DNA from 4 places in the Anaerobacillus sp. 63XJN7_4_ISO-PGPR-S23-413 genome. Region 1 is predicted to be linked to each of the others. Evidence: riboswitches for the same ligand, from Rfam matches in the RefSeq annotation. Region 1 holds a riboswitch; each other region holds the start of a gene.
The links. A riboswitch is a leader RNA that binds a small molecule or an ion and turns the genes downstream of it on or off. The one in region 1 is predicted to bind S-adenosylmethionine.
Positions count from the first base shown of each region.

Region 1 (4,213 bases):
CAGTTACCTTCAGCAAAGGATTAGAAGGCGTTTCGATATAGATTACTTTAGTATTGGATTGAATACCTCTCGCCACTTCATTTAAATCTGTCATGTCTACAAAAGTATGTTTAATTCCAAATCTCCCGAGAACGTCATGAATCATGCGATACGTCCCACCGTAGACGTCTTCAGATATAAGAACGTGATCGTTTTGTGAAAGGAGCATAAACGAGGTGGCGATAGCGGCCATCCCAGAAGCAAACGCAAATCCCTTAACCCCACCTTCAAGATTGGCAATTGTTTCTTCAAGCGCTTCGCGAGTGGGGTTGCCTGAACGACTGTAATCGTATTTTCCAGGTTGGTCAAAATCCATCTGATGAAATGTAGAAGCCTGTTGGATAGGGACGCTAACAGCTCCCGTAGCTTTATCAAATTTGTGATCGTTATGAAGAAGTTTTGTTTGAAATGTATAATCAGTATTTGTCAATTTGAACAACCTCCTCTTCAAAAATGGACAATGCTTGATTCAGGTCCTGTATTAAGTCATCAATGTTTTCAATCCCAACAGAGAAACGTAGCAGTCGATTGCACACCCCTTTTTCAAGTCTGATGTCTTCTGGTATCTCAGCATGAGTTTGCGTTGAAGGATATGTGATAAAGCTTTCTACCCCTCCAAGACTTTCAGCAAATGTGACAAGTGTTAATTTTCTAAGAAAGAGATCTACCCATTCTTCGGACCGCAATCTGAAAGAAAGCATCCCACCTTTATCTGGATAAAAAACGTCTGTTATTGCTTCATGATTTGTTAAAAATTCAGTTACCTTTCTGGCATTCTCTTCATGCTGCTTCATTCTGAGTGGCAAGGTTTTCATGCCTCTCATTAATAACCAGGAATCAAAAGGAGAAAGCACAGCGCCTGCACCGTTTTGGTATTGTTGGATTTCAGCGCAAATATTCTCACCTTTTGCAACCACAAGCCCTGCGAGAATATCATTATGACCGCCTAAATACTTAGTGGCACTATGCACGACGATATCCGCCCCAAGCAGTAGTGGGTTTTGTAGAAGAGGGGTGAACAAAGTATTGTCTACAATAAATAATAGGTCCCTGTTTTCTGCTATCCGTGCAATTTTTTCAAGATCTGTTAATTTCATTAATGGATTAGATGGATTTTCAACAAAAATGGCTTTTGTACGGTGAGTTAGGAGTGATGAAAGTTGTTCATTTCTTTGTGTATCAAAATATGTGAAGGAGATACCATAATGTTTTTCAGCATGGGCAAATAATCGATAAGTCCCACCATACAAATCATCTGAGACGAGAATATGGTCGCCGCTTTTGAATATGGCAAGGATTGCTTGAATCGCAGCCATTCCGGAACTAAAAGCAAATCCCTGATCACCATGTTCGAGTTCTGATATAGCGGATTCTAAAATGGATCGTGTCGGGTTTTTGGTTCTTGAATAATCGAATCCGGTGGATTGACCGATGCCTTCATGGCTATACGATGTGGAGAAGTACACTGGAGGATTTACCGCACCGGTTTTAGTATCTGAATGATTACCTAATTGGACAAGTAGTGTTTCTAACTGTTTATTCGACATAATCAATCTCCTTTTCATTGAATAAGGGCAATAAAAAAAGCCCTCTATAAGAAGAAGACTTTGGTTGCTCTTCTTCTTATCTTCCAAGTTGAAATCAACTTGCTGGAGTTAGCACCTTACCAGAAAATATCTGGTGGTTGCTGAAGCTTCATAGGGCCAGTCCCTCTGCTTCTCTTGATAAGAATTGAAAATATATGGAATTTTATTGTGTCGCTTTTTTCATAATCTACATCACTTTAAAGTGAAAAGCAAGGGATTTGAGTAAATTATCAAAATTTTTCTTCTGTTGAATCATTTGCTCGCTCGTTCGTTACACGTTTTTTTGGTAACGGGATTTCTTTAATCGTAAGATAAAGTAGCATGATGGCCACAATCCAATAAAGTAGGAATCCTAAAGGGACTGCTGTTTTAATGAGTGCCATAATCGCAAAGAAGAGCGTTGGAATTGTTACTGAATAAACAGATAAGACCCAAAGTTGTTTATAAGAAGCTTTTCTTCCGGTAATACTTCTCAATAGTAGTCCAATTGTAGCTAGTACGGTAACTCCTATAAACTTAAGGCCGGTTTGAAACAAATAGATAACGAATATCAGTAACGGAATAAAGATAGGGAGCAGGTTGTCCAGATTATTACTTAGCTCATTAACATCTTGCTTCGTGAAAGTCATCGAACTAAAGTTACTGTAATTAAACTCCTGTCTAGCACCGCTATCTACAACGATTACACGATCTTTTAGGAATGCGATAACGGAATCATATTGATCAACATCATCAGGCTTTGTCTGGTCTGTCGCATCAAAAATAAAAGTATTTTCATCATTTTGTCGAATAAGCGGTTCAGACTGTTCACTTGTTAAAGATCCGTCCTCTAAAGTGAATTCTGGTAGATCTGACATATGTGTTTTGAGATCCTCATAAGCGTTTGTAAAGGATAGAGCCGTCATAATTCCTACTGGCACAGAAGAAAGGAACATAAGTAAAAACACGTACAATATTGGCTTGCCTAGCTTTTGAAAACGGAATCTGGCCATCATCTTAGGGGAAAATAAGCTGTAGTAAAGTTGTTTAAAAACGTTCAAATTAATAATCTCCTTTCTAAATGTGGAGCGTTTCTCCACCCAATCAGTTTATCTTATATAGAGAGAAGGGAACAGTATTCTTGGTGAAACTTTATTGAAATAAATTTGTTTTCAGCATAATATCTTTACAAATCTATATTAACTCTTTACAAAGGGGGGAGCGATGTAGATAATAGACAAGGGACTTTGTTGAGTATTGTCGAAAAAAATAAAACATAAGTGCAAGGGGTTGAAATGATGGAACTCAACGTTCAGGAGATGATCTTTCAGTTTGTGGGAGGTCTTGGTATTTTCCTGTTTGGACTAAAGTATATGGGAGACGGCCTTCAACGATCAGCAGGTGATCGATTAAGAGACATTCTCGATCGTTTTACGACTAACCCGTTTATGGGTGTGCTCGCTGGGGTCATTGTAACTATTCTCATACAAAGTAGTTCAGGAACAACGGTTTTAACAGTCGGTCTTGTTAACGCAGGATTTATGACTCTGAAGCAAGCAATTGGCGTTGTAATGGGTGCGAACATTGGTACAACTGTTACAGCATTTATTATTGGTTTTCCTATTAAAGATTACGCACTTCCAATTATAGCCATCGGTTCTTTGTTAATTTTCTTCTTTAAAAACAAGAAAATTAACTACGCTGGTCAAATCGTCTTCGGATTTGGTGCGTTGTTCTTTGGACTTGAATTAATGAGTACGGGAATGAAACCACTTCGTAGCCTTGAGGCTTTCCAAGAATTAACAGTAAGCATGAGCTCGAACCCACTGTTAGGCGTTGTGATCGGTACAGTATTTACTGTCATTGTACAAAGTTCCAGTGCGACAATTGGTGTATTGCAAGGTCTTTATTCACAGAACGCAATGGATATTCAAGCTGCATTACCAGTTCTGTTTGGAGATAATATCGGTACAACGATTACCGCAGTTCTTGCTTCTATCGGTGCATCCGTTGCCGCTAGACGTACAGCACTGACTCACGTTATTTTCAATTTAATTGGAACGGCGCTTTTCCTAATATTCTTATTCGCCTATACGCCGTTTATTGAATACTTAAGAGATGCATTAAACTTAACACCGGAAATGACGATTGCATTCGGACACGGGATCTTTAACATTACAAATACTGTTATCCAGTTCCCATTCATTGCCGGACTTGCCTATCTCGTTACAAAAATTATTCCTGGTGATGATGCAACGATTGAATATAAGCCAAAACACCTTGATCCAGTATTTATCGAACGCTCTCCATCTGTTGCATTAGGACAAGCTAAAGAAGAAGTGATTCGAATGAGCGGATTTGCTTATAAGGGTGTTAAAGAAGCATCAAATTATTTAACATCTAAGAGTCAGAAGAGCGCTGAAAAAACCGCTCAGTATGAAGAAGCTATTAACAACCTGGATAATAAAATTACAGATTACCTTATCCAATTATCAGCAACTTCTCTGTCTGGAGATGAGTCGACACGACACGGTATGCTAATGGACTCAGTTCGTGATATCGAGCGTATTGGCGATCATATGGAGAATATTGTTGAGTTGGTTGATTAT
Region 1 is NZ_CM149688.1:2,744,815-2,749,027, reverse strand. It holds gene metC (cystathionine beta-lyase) at 1-469, opposite strand, end outside; gene AC0VYO_RS14570 (methionine biosynthesis PLP-dependent protein) at 456-1,586, opposite strand; SAM riboswitch class I at 1,660-1,770, opposite strand; gene AC0VYO_RS14565 (DUF1189 domain-containing protein) at 1,856-2,665, opposite strand; gene AC0VYO_RS14560 (Na/Pi cotransporter family protein) at 2,903-4,213, shown strand, end outside.

Region 2 (4,213 bases), 1.4 Mb from region 1:
CATCTTGCATATAGCTCCCATGAAATTTTAATAGTTTTGTATCTGCGTCTGGGATGGAAGCGGTGATGGGATCCGCAAAGCTTTTCACAAGCGATCCGCGTAAGTAATCACTTTCGTCTTTGATTTTCTCCATTTCACTCGGTTTGCCGTCTTCTGTTACCGTCTTTTTCGACATGATCAATCTCCTTCCCTGATGCGCTTAGTACACATCGCGCTGGTAGCGTTTCGCGTTACGTAGATCTGCAAGATAAGCTTCTGCTTCTGACTCACTGAAATTCCCCTGTTGCTCTAAGATGTTAACGAGTGCCACGTGAACGTCTTTTGCCATATACTTTTCATCTCCACATACGTAGACGTGCGCACCCTCTTGCAGCCACTCGTATAGTTCTTTACTTCGCTCGAGCATGCGGTGCTGAACATACACTTTCTCTTCTGAATCACGAGAAAACGCCACGTCCATACGAGAAAGCACCCCATCTTTCAACCACTTCTGCCATTCGACTTGATAAAGAAAGTCTGTGACAAAATGCTGTTCACCAAAGAATAGCCACGTTTCTCCACTTGCGCCACTTTCTTCTCGCTCTTGTAAGAATGCCCGGTACGGCGCTACGCCAGTACCTGCGCCTATCATAATGATAGGGGTGTCAGGATGATCCGGAAGTCTAAAGTTTTGATTTCGCTGCACAAATATTGGGAGTGTATCCCCCGCTTGTGAGCGCTCTGCGCATTGGCCAGAGCATACGCCCGTACGAGCTCGACCATGTGCATCATACCTTAGTGCCCCAATTGTGAGATGAACTTCATCTGGATTTGCGTTTGAACTGCTTGCGATCGAATAAAGACGAACCGGAATTTTGCGCAGAACGTTTACGAACTCCTGTGCCGAGACGGTCCACGGTCCGTAGTCCTTCACCAAATCAATTAAATCTCTACCGTAAAGGTATGTTCTTAGTTCTTCGCCTTCCGCTTCAACCATGCGCTTAAGCTCAAAACTTGATGTCAGCTCTGCAATCTTCTTGAGCAATGGCTTTGTGAGACTCGTAATCTCATATGTTTTCGTTAAAGCTTCTTCAAGTGGCTGAACGTCACCCTTTTTGTTCACCATAACCTGTTCTTCTCGCTTCCAGTTCAGTTCATCGATTAGCTGACGGACAAGAGCAGTATCATTCTCCGGGTAAATACCAAGGCTATCACCCGGCTCATAATCAAGGTTCGATCCTTCAAGATCAAGCTCAATGTGCCGTGTTTCTTTATTCGATCCACGTCCATTCAAATTAACATTCTCAAGAATTTCGGCTTTGAATGGATTCGTTCTGGAATACGTCTGATTCGACTCATCAGGTTTTGTTTCAGAAGTCGATTCTCTCGTAGACTGATCTTCTTTCAATACTCCCGTCACGCCTTCGAACCACTCTTCTGCCGGCTCTTCGAAATCAAGATCACAATCTACACGAGGATAGAGCCTTGTTGCACCTAATTCTTCAAAGCGCTTGTCAAAATCTTTCCCGGTTTGGCAGAAAAATTCATAGGAGCTATCACCAAGTGATAAGACTGAGAATCTGAGACCATCTAATTCAGGGGCTCTCTTACTTTGAACAAAGTCATGGAAGCTTAACGCATTATCAGGAGGATCGCCATCTCCGTGGGTGCTTGTAATCAATAATAAATCTTCTACTTTTTTAAGCGACTTTGGCTTAAAATCATCAAGCGATGAAAGGGTAACGTTGTATTTCTCGTTTTCCAATCGCTCAAAGAAAGATTCCGCTAGTGACTGACAATTGCCAGTATGTGAGCCATAGAGAATCGTAAGCTCACGTGTTTTTGCTTCTTGTTTAGAGAATGCTTCTGAAGCAGAAACACCTTGAGCAACCGTCTCAGTAGCTGCCGCAGCTTCAGAGCTACCTGGTACGGAAAGGTATCCGCTCAGCCATATTTTCTGCGTCTGATTTAATGTTGGTAAGAGACGATTTAAAAGCTCCGATTGTTCTTTGTCAAAAGGGCTATTCACAACCTGTAACTGCAATACAATCCACCTCACAATACTCAAATTTAATTCAATGTAATGAAAGTAGTTTACTCGGAATTAATAGCAAATAAATTCGTCTGCATTCCCCCTAACCCATTCAACACAAAAAACCTCTCTTCTCAAAACATAAGAAGAAAGGTTTGTAAGTACGAAGCCAGTCTTCTTATCTTTCAGGATAAACCTGCTGGATTTGGCACAGTATGAGATGAAGGATCATCTCATCGGTTGCCGAAGCTTCATAGGGCCAGTCCCTCCACCTCTCTTGATAAGAAATGTTGCTATCAAATTGTATATGACAATGATTGGTTCAAATGTTATCTCGTGATCGAATAAAAGTCAATATATTATTAGAAAATTATCATCATTCAATTAACTAAATGCTGCTAACACCAGCAATCTTCATGAAAAATAATCCAAATGATTCAGGTCTTTTATCCCTGCCGTTGTCCCTCTTGTATCCTATTCCGAATGCGCATGAAATCAATCGTATTCGCCATGACAAGAGATAGAATCATAAGAATCATCAACCAACTGGAGTAGTCAAAAGGCAGCACCAACAAGAGAAAAGCTATGAAAGAAAAAACGCAGGAGCGAATGACATGATCTTTAAATGTGACGTTAACTTTTTTCCCACGTTTCCATTTCAACAAGTTCACCGCAATACCAAATATCGATAGAAGCATGCATATGACATACGCCCAGAGTGGAAGGTCGTAATCCACTATAAAAATGGTAGACGATAGAAACAGCGTCAATACCGTATATCGAATCGCAATTTCTTTATGGGTTAGCGAAGCAAAATCCTTCAATACATACCTCCTTTTGACGATGAACGAATTTGGCCATTTTTGAGATACACGGTCCTTATGCAGATGGATAAGCTGGCTTCATCTCATTTGAAATCACCTGAACCCAAGGTCGCTCTCTGTTCCACGTCACTTCTAAAGGGACGCCCATACTTTTACTAAGATGTTCAGCTGTTAACACATCTTTCTTCTTGCCATTCACTGCAATTCGACCATTTTCCATAATCATAGCGTGAGTGAATACGGGACAAATCTCCTCAATATGATGAGTGATATACAATATGGTTGGACCCTCTTCCTCTTTTCCAAGGCGTTCAACCTGAGCTAATAACTGTTCGCGTGAATACAGATCAAGTCCGTTGCACGGTTCATCTAGAATAAGAAGCTTTGGCGAAGACATCAAAGCTCTCGCTATCAGGACTTTCTGCTTCTCACCTTGAGAGCAAATTCGAAAAGGTTTACCGCGTAAATGAGCAATCCCCCATTCCTGCATCATCTTCATCGCTTGCGATTCTTCCTGTTCCGTCACCTGCTCATAAAGTCCAGCTGAGGCAAACTTCCCGCTAATCACAACATCTGTCACTTCCTGCATCGGAGAGATACGCTCAGTGAAAGCGTTGCTCACCCAGCCAATAGATTTTCTAAGTTCACTCAAATCAGTTTTTCCAAGACGATACCCCAATACTTCAACGACGGGATCATAGCGAAGCAGTGGCCAGATAGAGCCGTGAATTAACTGAAGTAGTGTCGTTTTACCTGATCCATTTAATCCGATAATGGCCTGATGCTGGCCTTTCTCTACGGAAAAAGAAATATCGGATAAAATCATCTGTTTCTCACGTGTGTAATAAGCATTTTCCACATGAATGATTGCCATACACCCCACTCCGTTCTTTGAAGAAAGTCATTCCAACTAGCGCTTTTTACATCGTATACCCGTTAGCAAATTCTTGAATCACTTCAAGCTCCTCTTCGCGTGAGTCTCTGCCAACGTTATGCTCATACAACTTTTGCATACGTGTAACATCACCATTGCACTCCTCAGTAATAGAAGCAACAGCACGTAAAAGGTTCACTTCGTTCTTAAAATCCTCCTTAGAGATTGCCTCCCCGTGTGATAAGATGAACCATTCTGCCTCAAAGCTTTCTAACTGATCAAGCAGTCGATTTGTTATGTTAACAGTGTAGTTGACTTTTTCTGAAAAAATATCAGGATAAAAGCAGTCTCCAAGAAAAAGGATTTTCTCTTCCTTCATATAAATCACAACCGAATCAGCCGCGTGATCGCCCCCAACAGGCTGAAGAATACACGTGACACCACCAAGATCAATCTCCATTTTCTCACCAAACGTTACATCTGGTAGCGTAATCGTAATGTCTC
Region 2 is NZ_CM149688.1:1,311,540-1,315,752, reverse strand. It holds gene cysI (assimilatory sulfite reductase (NADPH) hemoprotein subunit) at 1-175, opposite strand, end outside; gene AC0VYO_RS07205 (assimilatory sulfite reductase (NADPH) flavoprotein subunit) at 200-2,023, opposite strand; SAM riboswitch class I at 2,187-2,298, opposite strand; gene AC0VYO_RS07200 (hypothetical protein) at 2,458-2,835, opposite strand; gene AC0VYO_RS07195 (ABC transporter ATP-binding protein) at 2,891-3,709, opposite strand; gene AC0VYO_RS07190 (MBL fold metallo-hydrolase) at 3,756-4,213, opposite strand, start outside.
Region 2: another riboswitch for S-adenosylmethionine. It lies ahead of AC0VYO_RS07205 (assimilatory sulfite reductase (NADPH) flavoprotein subunit); the one in region 1 lies ahead of AC0VYO_RS14570 (methionine biosynthesis PLP-dependent protein).

Region 3 (4,213 bases), 950 kb from region 1:
AACCTCAGGTGAAAAGAGAATAGAATGGCTAACAGATGCACCATTTAATCATTCTAGCCCTAACTGGTCACCGGATGGACAATCCATTGTATATGTGAGAGATCGATATGAAGAACAGGGGTCCTACATGCGAGCCGACATCTTTATTCAGGGTCTGAATGAAGGATCAGAGCCTGATCAGTTAAATCGTGAGGGTGGGAGCTTTAGCACACCGAACTGGTCACCAGATGGGAAGAAGCTCTCATTCATTGGGCATAACTTTGAGCATGAAGGAGCTACGTTGAATAAAATCTGGACTGTTGACATAGCGAAGAAAGAGTTTACTTGTTTAACAGAGGAGGTTGATTTAGAGTGTTCGGATGTATTGATTTCAGATATGCACTGGGGAGGCGCTTCTCCTGGTGCGATGTGGAGCCAAAATGGAGATGGACTCTATTTCCTTGCTAGTAAAGAAGGAAACACTGGTGTTTATTTCGTCGGAGAAGATTGCACGGTTCGACAAATAGCGGGTGGTGACAGGCACCATTATGCATTTCACTACTTGCCAGGCGCGAATGAAGCGGCTGTTGCAATTAGCGATCCACTTAACATTGGCGATATTTATACGCTTTCGTTTCATGGAGATCGGGTAAATGAACTGTGTTTGTCTCAATCAAATGCTGACGTTCTCGAATGCCTGGATCTCTCGACACCAGAAATGTTTACATACGCTGGGAAAGACGGTTTGGAGATTCAGGGCTGGCTCATGAAGCCAAAGGATTTTAAGGAAGATCAGGAACATCCCCTTATTCTTGAAATTCACGGTGGACCACATATGATGTATGGTAATTCATTTATGCACGAATTTCAGCTTCTTGCAGCAAAAGGATATGTTGTCCTTTATACGAATCCACGTGGTAGTCAGGGATATGGACAAGAGTTTGTGAATGGTTGCCGAGGAGATTATGGTGGGGGTGATTATGAGGATTTGATGGCGGGTGTTGATGCCGCTTTGAACAAGTATTCCTTTATTGATGAAGCTCAACTTTTCGTGACGGGAGGAAGCTACGGTGGCTTTATGACGAACTGGATTGTTGGGAAAACCGATCGATTCAAAGCAGCGGTTACCCAGCGCTCCATTTCGAATTGGCAGAGTTTCTATGGCGTTAGTGACATCGGATACTTTTTCACAAAGTGGGAAGTTGGAAGTGATTTAGATGAAAACCCTGCTAAGCTATGGCATCATTCACCGCTTAAGTATGTGGACCAAATCGAAACCCCACTTTTAATTCTTCATAGCGAAAATGATTACAGGTGCCCTATAGAGCAAGGAGAACAGTTATATGTGGCTTTAAAGCATCGTGGGAAGGAAACGATGTTTGTAAGATTCCCAGATTCTGATCATAATTTATCAAGAAGCGGTCATCCAGAACTACGAGTGGAACGACTTAAGCATCTAGGAAACTGGTTCGACAATTACCTAGAAGGAAGACAATAAGAAATCTTTCGACAAATAGCGGGCGGTGACAGGCACTTTTTGAGATCTTCCCTTGACGCCCTTCGAGAAAGATACTATACTATTGAAAATAGTTAAATAATATTGAAAACTCTTATCAAGAGTGGCAGAGGGACTGGCCCTGTGACGCCCAGCAACCATCTCAGTTCGTGAGAAAGGTGCTAATTCCAGCAGACGAGCAATCGTTTGAAAGATGAGAGAGAGTTCAGCGCTGCTGATAATGATGAAATGATACAACTCTCTCTGTACTTTACAGAGGGAGTTTTTTTATTGGGAGGGGATTTTAGCAGATCGAAGCACTTTTGCGCTTTTATATTTTAGCGCTAAAACGCTTTACATTACTATATGAACTTTAAAGGAGATTGAGAAATGAAGAAATCATTGTATTTATTAGGTGCACTTATTTTAGTCTTTTTGGCAGGTTGTTCTGGAAATGAGGCTTCTGGAGATTCAGAAGATGGCCCACTGAAGGTAGGGGTAACGGCTGGTCCGCATGAAGATGTGATGAACAAGGTGAAGGAAATCGCAGCGGAAGACGGGTTTGAAATTGAAGTGATTGCGTTTAATGATTATGTGATGCCAAATACAGCCCTTGATGAAGGGGAATTGGATGCGAACGTATTTCAGCATGAACCTTATTTGAATGATTATGTAAAAGAAAGAGGACTCGAGCTTTCCAAGGTAGCAACTACGATTACTTTCCCAATGGGAATTTATTCTGACAAATATAAGAGTCTTGATGAATTGCAAGAAGGCGACAAAGTTGGCTTGCCTAACCATTCAACAGGTGAACCTAGAGCGCTAATGTTGTTTGAGCAAGCTGGCATTATTGAGTTGAAAGATGGCGTTGGTGTTAAAGCAACGATCAAAGATATTGAGAAGAACCCTTATAATCTCGAATTTGTTCCATTAGAAGCTTCACAAATTCCAAGACAGCTTGGTGAGCTTGCGATTGCAGCAATTAATACGAACTTTGCAATGGAAAGTGGACGCGTACCGAAAGAAGATTCTCTTGAAATGGAACCCGAAGATTCCCCGTGGGTGAACGTGATTGCAACACAAACAGAGAACAAAGATGATGAACGTATTCAAAAGCTAGTGAACTACTATCAATCAGATGAAGTGAAGCAATTTATCCAGGACGAATTTAACGGTTCTGTTGTTGCATCCTGGTAATTCGAAAGAGGAGTGAGCACGATGATTCGATTAGAAAATATAACGAAAACGTATAAAAGCGGTGAGACGATTACGAAGGCGGTTGATGATGTTTCCATAGAAGTTGAGAAAGGAAGCATCTATGGCGTCATCGGTTATAGTGGTGCTGGAAAGAGCACGCTTGTCCGAATGGTGAATCTTCTGGAGCGACCGACAGATGGAAAGGTATTTATCAATGACATTGAGCTCACTTCTTTGTCTACTGGAAAGCTTCAAAAAACAAGACAGCGCATCGGGATGATTTTTCAGTCTTTTAATTTATTGAAAACAGGCACTGTGTATCAAAACATTGCCATTCCGCTGAAGCTTACGGGTCTTCGTAAAAAAGAGATTGAAGCGCGAGTTGATAAATATTTAGGTATCGTTGGGTTATCGGATAAGCGGGATGCTTATCCTTCCCAGCTATCAGGTGGTCAGAAGCAGCGTGTGGCGATTGCCCGTGCGCTTGCTCATGAACCTGAAGTGCTACTGTGCGATGAGGCAACGAGTGCCCTTGACCCAGATACGACAGAATCAATCCTATCTTTATTGGAACAAATCAATCGTGATTTTGGAATCACGATTTTACTCATTACGCATGAAATGCACGTTGTCCAGAAAATATGTCATGAAGTGGCTGTGATGGAGAACGGGAAGGTGATTGAACAGGGGCGAGTGATCGATATCTTTAGTAAGCCTGCTACAACGACGGCCAAACGATTTGTTCAGTCGTTATTCCAGGATGAGCTTCCAGAGTCGCTTGTGTCTCGATTGAAAGAGCGTGGTCAGATCGTGAATCTTTCATTTATTGGGGAGAAATCAGGTAGTCCCGCTCTTGCGCTTGTTAGTAAGAAGTTCGACGTGTATCCGTCCATTTTAGCAGGGAACATTACACAACTGAAGGATCAGCCTTTTGGTAGGCTAGTCGTTCATTTAGATGGGGAAGCGGAAGAGACGGCTCGGGCCGTTGCGTTTTTAGAGGAAAGTGGCGTCGTAGTAGAAGGCTATGTTCAGGAGGTGGAAGCTCATGTCAGCTAAGGTATCGGAGTTTATTGATCTTTGGGGTGCAGACATTTGGAACGCGATTATTGAAACATTTCAAATGGTTGGGATCTCACTACTGATTTCAGTGTTGATTGGGCTCCCGCTTGGTGTGCTACTTGTTTTAACTAGACCTGAAAAAGCATTAGAAAATAAAGTTCTTTTCCGCATATTAAATGCGGCTATAAACGTGATCAGGTCGATTCCATTTATCATTTTACTGTTTTTCATTTTACCTTTTACAAAAATGATTGCAGGTACAACAATTGGAGTAAAAGGTGTGATTGTGCCGCTCGTTGTCTTTACGGCGCCGTATATCGCAAGGTTGATGGAGTCCGCTCTTCTTGAGGTCGATCGTGGAGTAGTAGAAGCCTATGAAGCAATGGGGGTAAAAACCAGACACATTATCTGGCATGTTCTTGTAAGGGAGTCTCGTTCATCGATCGTTCTTGGATTAACGATTGCGACAATTGGACTGATTGG
Region 3 is NZ_CM149688.1:3,696,641-3,700,853, reverse strand. It holds gene AC0VYO_RS19245 (alpha/beta hydrolase family protein) at 1-1,477, shown strand, start outside; SAM riboswitch class I at 1,587-1,695, shown strand; gene AC0VYO_RS19240 (MetQ/NlpA family ABC transporter substrate-binding protein) at 1,865-2,671, shown strand; gene AC0VYO_RS19235 (methionine ABC transporter ATP-binding protein) at 2,693-3,727, shown strand; gene AC0VYO_RS19230 (methionine ABC transporter permease) at 3,717-4,213, shown strand, end outside.
Region 3: another riboswitch for S-adenosylmethionine. It lies ahead of AC0VYO_RS19240 (MetQ/NlpA family ABC transporter substrate-binding protein); the one in region 1 lies ahead of AC0VYO_RS14570 (methionine biosynthesis PLP-dependent protein).

Region 4 (4,213 bases), 600 kb from region 1:
TTTAATTTCAAGCTCTATTCCTTTTTCCTCTAACATCGGCTTAGCTTCTTCAAGAATTTCAGCATGGGGGATGTTTGAGGCACCTACTACGATTTTCTTCGAATCTTCACTGTCACCAGAACCTTCGCTGCTTCCGCCATTATTCCCACACGCAGCAAGCACTGCAAGAGCAAGAACTACGATTAGCGATAAAAACTTTTTCATCATAATCTCTCCTTTTCTCCTCATTATCTTTTGTCTATTACTCGTGTTGCAATGTCTCCACAAACCTGAAGAATCGCAACAATTACTAATATCAATACTGTTGCAACAAGTGTCACATCAGGATTATTCCTTTGGAAACCTTCAAGATAAGCTAGGTTTCCGAGACCCCCTGCGCCTACAACACCAGCCATAGCGGTGTAGCTTACAAGAGCTATCGCCGTCACAGTAATCCCTGAAATAAGGGCTGGCATTGCTTCTGGTAGAAGCACTTTAAAAATAATCGAACCATTGGATGCTCCCATTGACTGAGAAGCTTCAATGACCCCTTTATCTACTTCACGTAAAGCAATTTCAACCATTCTCGCATAAAATGGCGCCGCTCCTGCAATAAGGGCTGGAAGGGCAGCATTAGCACCTAGCATCGTCCCTATAATGTAAACCGAAAGAGGGATCAGCAAGATAATCAAAATGATAAATGGTATGGAGCGAAATAAGTTCACGACTCCGGCAATAATACTATTCACAAATTTGTTTTCCCATATGTTCCCTCTACCTGTTAGAAACAACAATAAACCAAGGAGGATTCCGAGAATAAACGTTGCCAGAACCGAAATTGCCGTCATGTACGCTGTTTGTAGAGTGGCTTCCCACATAGATTCCCACCTGACGTTAGGAAATAACGATTCAGTCATTCGTAATCACCTCCGCTTTAACACCTTGGGCCTGCACATAATTCAAGGCCTTTTCTACCACAGCTGGTTCCCCTTTAAGGAACACAGAAAGTTTTCCATAAGGACCATCCTGTGTATGAGAAATCTTCCCTTGAATAATGTTGACTTCCACATCAAATTCACGAATCAACTCTGTCACAAGTGGTGAACCTGTTTTTCCTTTCACAAAAGTAAACTGAACAAGTTCTCCATCCTGACTCGTTGCCAGATGTGCAATCGATTCCTTCATTTCTTCAGGCTCGCTTAGCTGATTAACAAAGTCTTTCGTAATCTCTTCCTGCGGATGGTGGAAAACTTCAAGGACAGAACCATTCTCCACTACTCGTCCATTCTCCATAACGGCTACACGATGGCAAATTTTGCGTATGACGTGCATTTCATGCGTGATGAGGACAATCGTTAGGCCAAGTTTCTGATTAATTTCAGTCAGAAGTTCTAGAATGCTATCCGTCGTTTTAGGATCTAAAGCAGAAGTAGCTTCATCACAAAGCAAAACCTTTGGATTGTTAGCAAGTGCTCTCGCAATTCCCACTCGCTGCTTTTGTCCACCACTTAGCTGTGAAGGATAAGCTCCTTCCCTACCTTCGAGTCCAACAAGGTTAATTAATTCATCAACACGCTTCATTCTCTTTTCTTTCGGAACACCTGATATTTCAAGAGGAAAGGCGATGTTATCACGTACCGTTCTTGACCAGAGAATATTAAAATGCTGGAAAATCATACCGATTTCCTGTCTTGCTGCACGAAGATCTTTCCCATTAAGAGAAGATAGATTATTACCAGCCACTGTGACTGTCCCATCAGTAGGTCTCTCAAGAAGGTTAAGCATTCGAATTAGCGTACTTTTCCCAGCACCACTGTAGCCAATAACACCAAATATTTCGCCTTTTTTGACTTCAAGGTTAACATCCTTAACGGCTTCCACCTTCCCGGATTTCGAAAAGAAGGTCTTATTAATGCCTTTAAGCTCAATCACATGTCTCACATCCTTTATGCATTTGCATGATCAGCTACCTGAAAAAGGACTTCAGTCCCATGCCTTTGTTCTTTATTTCTGTGCACTTAGAAGCCTAATTCGCTTATCACTTTGTATAGTAAAGTAAAAAAATGCCCTTCTGCTTTGAGCAGAAAGGCATTTGATAAATCGATGTCTTCCTCTCATTTCTCAAAGCAGTCGCTTTGCAGGAATTGGCACCTTTTCAAACGAGTCGTTTGACGGTTGCCGGGCTTCATAGGGCCAGTCCCTCCACCTCTCTGAATAAGAGATATATAGTTGTAATTACTTTACTGTGGTTAAGTGCTAAATGAATTCTAGCATGGTACTTTATGAGTGTCAATTACTGAGCAAAAAGTCGGAATAATCTAAAATATATACTTTGAATCCCATTAGAAAACCATCAGCTTATTCGCCTGATGGTTTTCGCTCGTTGAGAAAGTTGTTTATAAAGGGATATTTTCGCAAGATCCGCATTCCCTCCACTAACAACAACACCAATTCTCTTACCTTCTAAACGATTTGACTTGCATAAGACAGCAGCTATCGATGCAGCACCCGCACCTTCTACAAGCGTTTTGTGTCTCTCAAGCATAAAGACAATCGCTGCAGCAATTTCTTCTTCTGACACGGTTAGCATATCATCAACAAGCTCTTCAATAATTGGAAAAGTTAATTTTCCAGCTTCTTTCACAGAAATACCGTCTGCAATCGATTTGACAGATTGAAGGACAAGAGGACCAGTACCTTTAAATCGATTCCATGTCGCAGATGCTTCAGAAGCCTGGACTCCGATGATTTTCACGTGAGGAAAGAACGACTTAATCGCCATCGCCATTCCAGCTAACAATCCTCCACCTCCAACAGGTACGAGAATCGTATCTAAGTCAGGACATTGTTGCATCATTTCGAGTGCAACCGTTCCCTGTCCTGCCATTACTTCAGGATCATCGAAAGCATGAACGAATGTGGCCCCTTTCTCAACACGCTCACGATCCGCTCCACTAAACGCTTCGTTATACGATTCTCCTTCAAGAACAACCTCTGCTCCATAAGATCGCGTCGCATCAATTTTGCTTGTCGGTGTATGGACGGGCATATAAATCTTAGCTTTAATTCCACGCTCTCTAGCAGAAAGCGCCACTCCCTGAGCATGGTTTCCAGCCGATGCAGCAACAATCCCTCGCGCTGCCTCAATATCCGTTAGCGACGCAACTTTGTTATAGGCACCTCGAAGTTTGAAGGAACCCGTTCGTTGAAGGTTTTCCATCTTCATGAAGACATCTTTATTTGTATAATCATTAAGCGTTGTCGACTGCTGAAGCGGGGTCCTGTGGACGGCTTCCAGCAAATTCTCCATTGCTTTTACGACATGAACGTTATATTTCTCCTGGTAATTCCCAACGTCATTCACTCTCCTACAAGTTGTTTTTCTTCATATAATTTAATTTTATCTTCGAGAGATAAAGTTCGAGACACTTCATCCCATCCATTTAACAGCATTTCTTTCCAATAAGGATCGATCTCGAACGACGCATTTAGTCCTTCTCCATCAATTACTTGCTGTTTACTTAGGTCTACGCTAAGTTCGTATCCATCCTTTGCTTTTTGAAAAAGCTCCGAGATCGTTTCTTGATCAAGAGCGATAGGAAGTATACCGTTTTTTACACAGTTGTTATAAAAGATATCAGCAAAGCTTGTCGCAATGACAATTCGAAACCCATAATCTAGAAGGGCCCATGGAGCATGTTCTCTTGATGAACCACACCCAAAGTTTTTACCCGACACTAGAATAGAAGCATGCTGGTATTGTTGTTCGTTCAAATTAAAATCTTCACGCGGTTGACCATCATCATCAAACCGCCAATTGTAAAAAAGAAACTGACCAAAGCCTTGCCGTTCAATTCTCTTTAAAAACTGCTTCGGAATAATTTGATCTGTATCTACGTTAACCTGCTCAAGGGGATAAACGATCCCTTTGTATTTATTAATCGGTTCCAGGACGTCTCACTCCTTTTACACTACAAGAGGTTTTATTTTTCTAGCGTCTGTAAATCGGCCTTCAATGGCAGCAGCTGCAGCCATAGCTGGGCTGACAAGATGTGTTCTAGCGCCATTCCCCTGACGCCCTTCAAAATTACGGTTAGATGTAGACGCGCAGCGCTCGCCTGGTGGAACAATGTCATCATTCATCGCAAGACACATGCTACATCCTGCTTCTCGCCACTCAAACCCAGCTTCTTTAAAGATCGTATCTAACCCTTCTGCTTCAGCTGCATCCTTC
Region 4 is NZ_CM149688.1:3,345,674-3,349,886, forward strand. It holds gene AC0VYO_RS17525 (MetQ/NlpA family ABC transporter substrate-binding protein) at 1-204, opposite strand, end outside; gene AC0VYO_RS17530 (methionine ABC transporter permease) at 228-896, opposite strand; gene AC0VYO_RS17535 (methionine ABC transporter ATP-binding protein) at 889-1,911, opposite strand; SAM riboswitch class I at 2,091-2,200, opposite strand; gene ilvA (threonine ammonia-lyase) at 2,333-3,343, opposite strand; gene leuD (3-isopropylmalate dehydratase small subunit) at 3,340-3,930, opposite strand; gene leuC (3-isopropylmalate dehydratase large subunit) at 3,946-4,213, opposite strand, start outside.
Region 4: another riboswitch for S-adenosylmethionine. It lies ahead of AC0VYO_RS17535 (methionine ABC transporter ATP-binding protein); the one in region 1 lies ahead of AC0VYO_RS14570 (methionine biosynthesis PLP-dependent protein).